DNA from 2 places in the Streptomyces sp. NPDC097129 genome. Region 1 is predicted to be linked to the other one. Evidence: riboswitches for the same ligand, from Rfam matches in the RefSeq annotation. Region 1 holds a riboswitch; the other holds the start of a gene.

What was found. Region 1 has a riboswitch for glycine ahead of gcvP (aminomethyl-transferring glycine dehydrogenase). Riboswitches for the same ligand answer to the same signal wherever they lie in the genome.
Region 2: it holds a riboswitch for glycine, as region 1 does, so the genes downstream of both, gcvT (glycine cleavage system aminomethyltransferase GcvT) here and gcvP (aminomethyl-transferring glycine dehydrogenase) in region 1, are expected to answer to the same signal.

The regions. Positions count from the first base shown of each region.
Region 1 covers NZ_JBVOQE010000015.1:9,095-13,499, reverse strand. The annotation lists gene gcvP (aminomethyl-transferring glycine dehydrogenase) at 1-1,850, opposite strand, end outside; glycine riboswitch at 2,026-2,121, opposite strand; gene AC0B9F_RS33010 (PRC-barrel domain-containing protein) at 2,235-2,606, shown strand; gene AC0B9F_RS33005 (DNA polymerase IV) at 2,955-4,405, opposite strand, start outside.
Region 2 covers NZ_JBVOQE010000012.1:24,235-28,639, forward strand. The annotation lists gene AC0B9F_RS29815 (serine hydroxymethyltransferase) at 1-1,002, opposite strand, end outside; gene gcvH (glycine cleavage system protein GcvH) at 1,020-1,397, opposite strand; gene gcvT (glycine cleavage system aminomethyltransferase GcvT) at 1,507-2,625, opposite strand; glycine riboswitch at 2,665-2,773, opposite strand; glycine riboswitch at 2,774-2,868, opposite strand; gene AC0B9F_RS29830 (AAA family ATPase) at 3,038-3,703, shown strand; gene AC0B9F_RS29835 (enhanced serine sensitivity protein SseB) at 3,887-4,405, shown strand, end outside.

The DNA.
Region 1 (4,405 bases):
CCGGCCATCACGGCGCTCGCGGCGTTGGTGCCGTGCGCGGAGGACGGGATGAGGCAGATCGTGCGCTGGTCGTCGCCGTTGGCGCGGTGGTAGCCACGCACGGCCAGCAGACCGGCCAGCTCGCCCTGCGAACCGGCGTTCGGCTGCAGCGAGACCTTGTCGTAGCCGGTGACCTCGGCGAGACGCTCCTCCAGCTCGTGGATGAGCGTGAGGTAGCCCTCGGCCTGCTCGGCGGGAGCGAAGGGGTGCAGCTGACCGAACTCCGGCCAGGTGACCGGCTCCATCTCCGTGGTCGCGTTGAGCTTCATCGTGCAGGAGCCCAGCGGGATCATGCCGCGGTCGAGCGCGTAGTCGCGGTCGGACAGCTTGCGCAGGTAGCGCAGCATCGCGGTCTCGGAGCGGTGCTGGTGGAAGACCGGGTGGGACAGGTAGACGTCGCCGCGCAGCAGGTCCTGCGGCAGCGTGTCCCCGGCGGAGGCGTCCAGCGCCTCGATGTCGCCCTCGACGCCGAAGGCGCTCCACACGGCGGCCAGCTGGTCGCGGGTCGTGGTCTCGTCGCAGGCGAGGGAGACGTGGTCGGCGTCGACGAGGTGCAGGTTGACCCCGTTGTCCCGGGCGGCGGCGACGACCTCTGCGGCCCGCCCGGGCACCCGCGCGGTGACGGTGTCGAAGAAGGCGCCGTGCACGACCTCGACGCCGCCGGCCTTCAGGCCCTCGGCGAGGATCGCGGCGTACCGGTGCGTGCGCCGCGCGATGCCCTTGAGGCCCTCCGGCCCGTGGTACACGGCGTACATGCCGGCCATCACGGCCAGCAGGACCTGCGCGGTGCAGATGTTGCTGGTGGCCTTCTCCCGGCGGATGTGCTGCTCACGCGTCTGCAGCGCCAGCCGGTAGGCCTTGTTCCCGTCCGCGTCCACGGACACGCCCACGAGCCGCCCGGGCAGGCTGCGCGCGAACTTCTCCCGCACGGCCATGTAGCCGGCGTGCGGGCCGCCGAAGCCCATCGGCACACCGAACCGCTGCGTGGTGCCGACCGCGATGTCCGCGCCCAGCTCGCCCGGCGACTTCAGCAGCGTCAGCGCCAGCAGGTCGGCGGCGACGGTGACCAGCGCGCCCAGCTCGTGCGCCTGGTCGATGACCGGCTTGAGGTCGCGTACGGCACCGGAGGCGCCCGGGTACTGGAGCAGCACGCCGTTGATCTCGCGGGCGGCGATGTCGGCCGGAATACCCTCGCTGAGGTCGGCGACGACGACCTCGACGCCGGTCGGCTCGGCCCGGGTCTCGATGACGGCCACGGTCTGCGGCAGCGCGTCCGCGTCGACCAGGAACAGACCCTTCTTGTTCTTGCCCATGCGCAGGGACAGCGCCATCGCCTCGGCGGCCGCCGTGCCCTCGTCGAGCAGGGAGGCGCCGGAGGTCGGCAGACCGGTCAGGTCCGCGACGACGGTCTGGAAGTTGAGCAGCGCCTCGAGACGGCCCTGGGAGATCTCCGGCTGGTAGGGCGTGTACGCCGTGTACCAGGCCGGGTTCTCCATGACGTTGCGCAGGATGACCGGCGGCGTGAAGGTGCCGTAGTAGCCGAGGCCGATCATGGAGCCGAGGACCTGGTTGCGGTCGGCCAGGGAGCGCAGCTCGGCGAGCACCTCGGCCTCACTGCGGGCGTCCGGCAGGTCGAGGGCGTCGGCGTTCTTGATCACATCCGGCACCGCGGCGGCGGTCAGCTCGTCCAGCGAGCCGTACCCGACCTGGGCGAGCATCTTGGCCCGGGCCTCGTGGTCGGGCCCGATGTGGCGCTGCTCGAAGGGAATCCCCTTCTCGAGCTCGGCAAGCGGAATGCGATGGGCGGTCATTGCGGAGGCCTCCTGGTCTGACACGACCTTCGAGGGGCACCACGGCGCGGGTACCCGGACGGCCTCCCCCTCTGTCATCTCGACCTGAGAGCTTCACCGGACGCCCGAGAGCACCCGGCTTTCACCGTCGGTGAGAGCGGGAGCCGTCGACACCCGCCCTGCTTTCCAGAGTGACCTCGTCCGTGCGGTACGTGAGCCTGAGAGATTCCGGGGAGGATTTGCTCCTTCGGCGCCTCCGATGATGTCTGGAGGACTCTCCCGCACGGGGTCAGCAGCCGCTGTCAGCCTACCAGCGAGGTCGACGCCGGAGCCTTCGAGTGGCCGCCATCACCATTGTGCTCTTTCGTAGTGCTTACAACCGTCTTGCGACCAAGTGGAGGGCCCGTGCAGACCGAGATCGATCCGCGCAACCTGATCGGCCGCAAGGCGTTCGACCGCAGCGGCGTGAAGATCGGCACCGTCGACGAGGTCTACCTCGACGACGCGACGGGCGTCCCGGAGTGGGCCGCCATACGAACGGGCCTGTTCAGCCGGGACGCCTTCGTCCCGCTGGAGCCGAGCGAACTGATCGAGGGCGCGCTGCACGTCCCCTTCGAGCGCGCCCTGATCAAGGACGCCCCCGACTTCGGCGTGGGCCGCCACCTCTCCCCGGAACAGGAACTCCAGCTCTACCACCACTACGGCCTCGACATCGCCGCCCCTCCCCCGCTGCAGGATCACGACTTCGGCAAAGTGGCCGGCACGGACGAGATCTGACCCACCCGCCGCGACGCCCGGGCCCGGGCCCGTGCCGCGCCGGGGCGGCCGGCCCGGCGGACCGGCCCGAGCCGACGCCCGGCACGCTCCCTACGCCTTTCACCCCGTCCCACCCCTTCCCTCCGGCGAACCCTCTACGCTGCCGACCGCGGCCGGCACCCGCACGCACCGGGCCGCACGCACCGGGCTACGGGCGCCCCCGTCGTACGGCGGCGCTCGCAGCGGAACCACGTCCGGTCGATGCCCGAAGCCCCCAGCCCCGGGCCCCGGGCGGGCGCGTTCCGCCCGAACCGAGCCTCTGCCAAGGGTGGCTGCCACCCCTCGGCTACGAGTGGACGACGCCTCGACCTACCCGTCACCTGCTTGGCGCCCCCCTGGCCCGGCCCACCCAACCGCCGACGGCTGCGCACCAACACCTGATCCCTCGGTCTCCGCACCCGCCAGGCCACCCTCGCCCGGTCTTCGCCGTACGAGGGGCAGGGGTTCCGTCGGCTCCAGCGCGGGGTCGTCCGTCCGGAAGGTCCGGACCCGGCCCGGGGCAGAGTCCGGTGTCTCGAAACGGACCGTGACCCGGCCGAGGCCGCTGCCCTGGACCCACCCGTGCCCGTACTCGGTGTGCCGCACGTCGTGCCCCGGCAGCCAGGGCCGCTGTGCCGGCTCCGGTTCCTCCGGCGGCGCCGGCGGCGCGTGCGCGGCGTCGTCCTCCTCCGGGCCCTCCGTCCGCGCCCGCTCCCGCTCCCCCGCCGCCTGCGCGAACAGGTCCTCCTGGGTGTAGTCGGCGAGCCCGCTGACGCCGACGCCGAGCAGCCGCACCCCGCCCGTCGTGTCGACCGCCTCCAGCAGCCGCAGCGCCGCCTCCCGAACGACGGCGGGGTCGTCGGTGGGCCCGCGCAGCGTCTCCGACCGGGTCAGCGTGGAGAAGTCGTACCGCCGCACCTTCAGCACGATGGTCCGTCCGGACAGCCCTGCGGCGCGCAGCCGCCGCACGCACCGCTCGGCCAGCCGCTGGACCTCGAGCCCGATCCGCAGCCGGTCGTGGATGTCCACGTCGTAGGTGTCCTCGACGGAGACGGACTTCGCCTCCCGCTCCGCCACCACGGGCCGCTCGTCGTGCGCCATCGCCATGGCGTACAGACCGTGCCCGTGGGCCTTGCCCAGCAGCCGGACCAGCTCGTCCTCACCGGCCTCCACGATCTCGTCGACCGTGGTGATCCCGGACCGCCGCAGATGGTCACCGGTGGCCGGACCGACCCCGGGCAGGGTCCGCACCGACAGCGGCCCGAGCATCGCCCGCTCGGTCCCCGGCTCGATCAGCACCAGTCCGTCCGGCTTGGCCTGCTCCGAGGCGATCTTGGCGAGCATCTTGGACGCGGCGAGCCCCACCGACCCGGTCAGCCCGGTGACCGCCCTGATGTCCCCGCGCAGCTTCAGCCCCGCCCGCTGTGCCGACTCGCTGTCCCAGGCGACTCCCCCGGCCTCCAGGTCCACGAACGCCTCGTCCAGGCTGAGCGGCTCCACCAGCGGCGACAGCGCCCGCAACAGCCCCATCACCTGCTCGCTGATCGCCCGGTAGAAGGCGAAGCGCGGCGTGAGGTACGCGGCGTTCGGCGCCAGCCGCCGGGCCTGGGCCGTGGGCATCGCCGAATGGACCCCGAACACCCGCGCCTCGTACGAGGCGGTGGCCACCACACCGCGGGGCCCCAGCCCGCCGACGACGACGGCTTTCCCGCGCAGGCTGGGCTTGGACGCCTGCTCCGCCGACGCGAAGAAGGCATCCATGTCCAGATGCAGAATCGTGG
Region 2 (4,405 bases), on a different contig from region 1:
CTGCCGGCCGTCCAGCTCGCTGTCGCGCAGGTCGACCAGGACCAGGTGCACGTCGGTGCCGCCGGTCAGGACGTTCACCCCGGCCTCACGGGCGTCCGGCGAGGTCAGCCGCTCGGCGAGGATGCGGGCGCCCTCCAGGGTACGACGCTGGCGCTCCTTGAAGTCCTCGGAGGCGGCCAGCTTGAAGGAGACCGCCTTGGCCGCGATCACGTGCTCCAGGGGGCCGCCCTGGAAGCCCGGGAAGACGGAGGAGTTCAGCTTCTTGGCGAAGTCCTGCTTGGCGAGGATGATGCCGCCGCGCGGGCCGCCGAGCGTCTTGTGCGTGGTGGAGGTCACGACGTCCGCGAACGGCACCGGGTTGGGGTGCAGCCCGGCCGCGACCAGCCCGGCGAAGTGCGCCATGTCGACCCACAGGTACGCCTCGACCTCGTCGGCGATCCGGCGGAAGGCGGCGAAGTCCAGCCGGCGCGGGTACGCCGACCAGCCGGCGATGATCACCTTGGGGCGGTGCTCCTTGGCGAGCCGCTCGACCTCGGCCATGTCGACCAGGCCGTCGTCGTCGACGTGGTAGGGGACGACGTCGAACTGCTTGCCGGAGAAGTTCAGCCGCATCCCGTGGGTGAGGTGGCCGCCGTGCGCCAGGTTCAGGCCCAGGATGGTGTCGCCGGGCTGCGCCAGCGCGAACAGCGCGGCCTGGTTGGCGGAGGCGCCCGAGTGGGGCTGCACGTTGGCGTACTCGGCGCCGAACAGCTCCTTGACCCGGTCGATGGCGATCTGCTCGGTGACGTCGACGTGCTCGCAGCCGCCGTAGTAGCGGCGGCCGGGGTAGCCCTCGGCGTACTTGTTGGTAAGCACCGAGCCCTGGGCCTCGAGGACCGCCACGGGGGCGAAGTTCTCCGAGGCGATCATCTCCAGGGTGGACTGCTGGCGGTCCAGCTCGGCGTCGACCGCGGCGGCCACGTCCGGGTCGAGCTCGTGCAGGGGCGTGTTCAGAAGAGACATGGGATTCCTGCGACCTCTCAGCCGGCGATGAAGGCGTCGTACTCGGCGGCGGAGAGCAGGTCGGCCGGCTCGTCGGTGACGCGCACCTTGAACAGCCAGCCACCCTCGAAGGGGGCCGAGTTCACCAGCGACGGGTCGTTGACGACGTCCTCGTTGACGTCGGTGATCTCACCGGTGACGGGGGAGTACAGCTCGGAGACGGACTTGGTCGACTCCAGCTCGCCGCAGGACTCGCCCGCGGTCACCGTGGCGCCGACCTCCGGAAGCTGGACGAACACGACGTCACCGAGCGCGTTGGCCGCGTGCTCCGTGATGCCGACCGTCGAGACGCCGTCCTCGGCGCCCGACAGCCACTCGTGCTCCTTGCTGTAGCGCAGCTGCTGGGGGTTGCTCATGGCCTGAATTCTCCTGTACGCGGGTCGGTGCTGATGAATGGGGGACTGCGAAGGCACGCGTGAGCAGGGGCGATGTGCCCCATGTCACGTCGAACGGCTTACGTCAGTGTCACTTCTGCCGCTTGTAGAACGGCAGCGCCACGACCGCGTACGGCTCGTGCGTGCCGCGGATGTCCACGCCGACGCCCGGCGTGCCCGGCGCCGCGTGCGCCGCGTCCACGTAGGCCATGGCGATCGGCTTGCCCAGCGTGGGGGAGGGGGCGCCCGAGGTCACCTCGCCGATGACCGTGCCGTCCGCGACGACCTGGAACCCGGCGCGCGGGACCCGGCGGCCCTCGGCGACCAGGCCGACCAGGACGCGCGGCGGGTCGGACTCGGCGCGCTGGGCGGCCGCGGCGAGCGCCTCGCGCCCGACGAAGTCGCCCTCCTTCTCGAACTTGACCACCCGGCCGAGCCCGGCGTCGAAGGGGGTCAGAGCGGCGGTCAGCTCGTGCCCGTACAGCGGCATGCCCGCCTCCAGGCGCAGCGTGTCCCGGCAGGACAGGCCGCACGGGACCAGGCCGACGCCCTCGCCGGCCTTGGTCAGCGCCTGCCACAGCTCGACGGCGTGCTCCGGCTTCACGAACAGCTCGAAGCCGTCCTCGCCGGTGTAGCCGGTGCGCGCGATCAGCGCGGGCACCCCGGCCACGGTGCCGGGCAGACCGGCGTAGTACTTCAGGCCGTCCAGGTCGGCGTCGGTGAGGCTCTTGAGGATGCCCGGCGACTCGGGGCCCTGCACGGCGAGCAGCGCGTACGCGTCGCGGTCGTCGCGCACCTCGGCGTCGAAGCCCGCGGCGCGCTCGGTGAGCGCGTCGAGGACGACCTGGGCGTTGGAGGCGTTGGCGACGACCATGTACTCGGTCTCGGCGAGGCGGTAGACGATCAGGTCGTCCAGGATGCCGCCGTCGGCCTGGCAGATCATGGTGTAGCGGGCGCGGCCGGTCCTGACCGCGCCGATGTTGCCGACCAGCGCGTAGTCGAGGAGGGCGGCGGCCTGCGGGCCGGTGACGGTGATCTCACCCATGTGCGAGAGGTCGAAAAGCCCGGCCTGGGTGCGCACGGCGTTGTGCTCGTCGCGCTCGGAGCCGTAGCGCAGCGGCATGTCCCAGCCGGCGAAGTCGGTCATCGTCGCACCCAGCGAGCGATGCACGGCATCGAGGGCGGTGTGACGGAGTTCGGTACTGCTCATCGGTCGGTCGTCTCCCAGGGGAAGGACAGGCGAGGAAGTTCCTCCCCATCTGTCATCGGAACCTGAGAGGTTCGCCATGACCGCGCTCGGTCCTGGCTTGCACCTTGGGTGGGACCGCCGACACGGGCGGCCCGCTTTTCAGATGTGCCTCGCCCGCGCGGTAACGGTGCCTGAGAGATTCAAGGGAGGGACTTGCTCCTTCGGCGCCCCAGCCAGGGCTGGGAACTCTCCCGCGCGGATTCAAACGGCCGGTATGCAGTTGGCGGCCTCATCATTGCACGCCGCGCCGGATCACGGCAGGCCGCATCTGTAACCGGGTTGTGGCGGTACGCACACGAAAACACGAGACAACCCGCATTACCTTCTCTTTACTTGCGTTGGGCAGGTCATCACCTGATCCCAGGGGAGGACGATGACGGTGGACAGGATCACGGCGTACGCGACGACCCCGGGCCTCACGCTGCCCTCGCAGCCGGCGGCGCCCGCCCTGGAGGCCCGGCCCGCTCCCGTCGTGCGGGACCTGCGCGAGCGGGCCGGCGGCGGCCCGCACGTCCTGCTCTTCGGCCCGCGCGACCTGGTCGTCGTCACCGGGCTGCCCGGCAGCGGCAAGTCCACGCTGATGCGCCGCGCGGTCCCCGGCCTCCGCGTCGACTCCCAGGACACCCGCGACCGCTATGACGCCCGTCTGCCCCGCCCGCTCCCCTACGCGCTCTACCGCCCGCTGGTCCGCCTCGCCCACTACGCCGCCCTGCGCCGCGCCCTGGCGAGCGGCGAGGGCGTCGTCGTGCACGACTGCGGGACACAGCCGTGGGTGCGCGGCTGGCTGGCCCGCGCGGCCCGCCGCCGCGGCGGCGCACTGCACCTGCTGATGCTCGACGTAGGCCCGGACACCGCCCTGACCGGCCAGCGCGACCGCGGCCGCGGCGTCTCCCGCTACGCCTTCCACCGCCACCGCCGCGCCACGAGCCGTCTGCTGGCCGCCGTCCAGCGGGGCGAGGTGCCGGCCGGCTGCGACTCGGCCACCCTCCTGGACCGCGACGCGGCGAACAGGCTGAGCAGGATCGCCTTCACGGGCTGAACGGCCCGGTGGCCGAGGGGGGGGGGGACGGCCCGGTGGCCGCGGGGGAGCGACGAATCCCTGAACGGCGGCTCCCGCCGAAGCGGCCCCTTCGGCCACCGCCGTCAGGTCGGCCGAAGGAGCCCGCATCCGCAGCGGTTAGCCTTTCAGCCACAGCAGCGGTTCGAAGCAGATGGTGGAGAGATGGACTTCCCTGCCGACCTTCCGGCGGACTTCCCGGCGCAGGCGCACCCCCATCCGCACAGCGGATGGCCCGGCAACGAGCTGGAGGAGGTGCTGTCGGCCTCCCTCGGCGTGCCGGGAGCCGGCGGCCGGATCGTGGAGGTCCTCGGCCGCAGCTTCCTGTGGATCCCCCTGCCCAACGGCGGCGGCCCGCACAGCGGCCCCCTCGACCTGCCCACCACCGAGATCGACGGCCAGGCCTACGTCCCCGTCTTCAGCTCCGAGGAGCAGATCCGCCGGGTCACCGGCCCCCACATGCCGTACACCGTCGCGCCCGCCGTGGAGTTCGCGCGCGGACTGCCCGCCCAGGTCGGCATCGCGGTGAACCCCGGGGGCGTGGTCGGCGCCCCGCTGCCGCCGGAGGCGGTGGCCGAGCTGTGCCGGGCCGGACGCACCCCGCTGGACGGCCCCGCGAGCGGCGGCCGGGTCCGTCTGTACGAGCCGGACTGGCAGCACGACCCGGTCGGCTTCCTCTCCGCC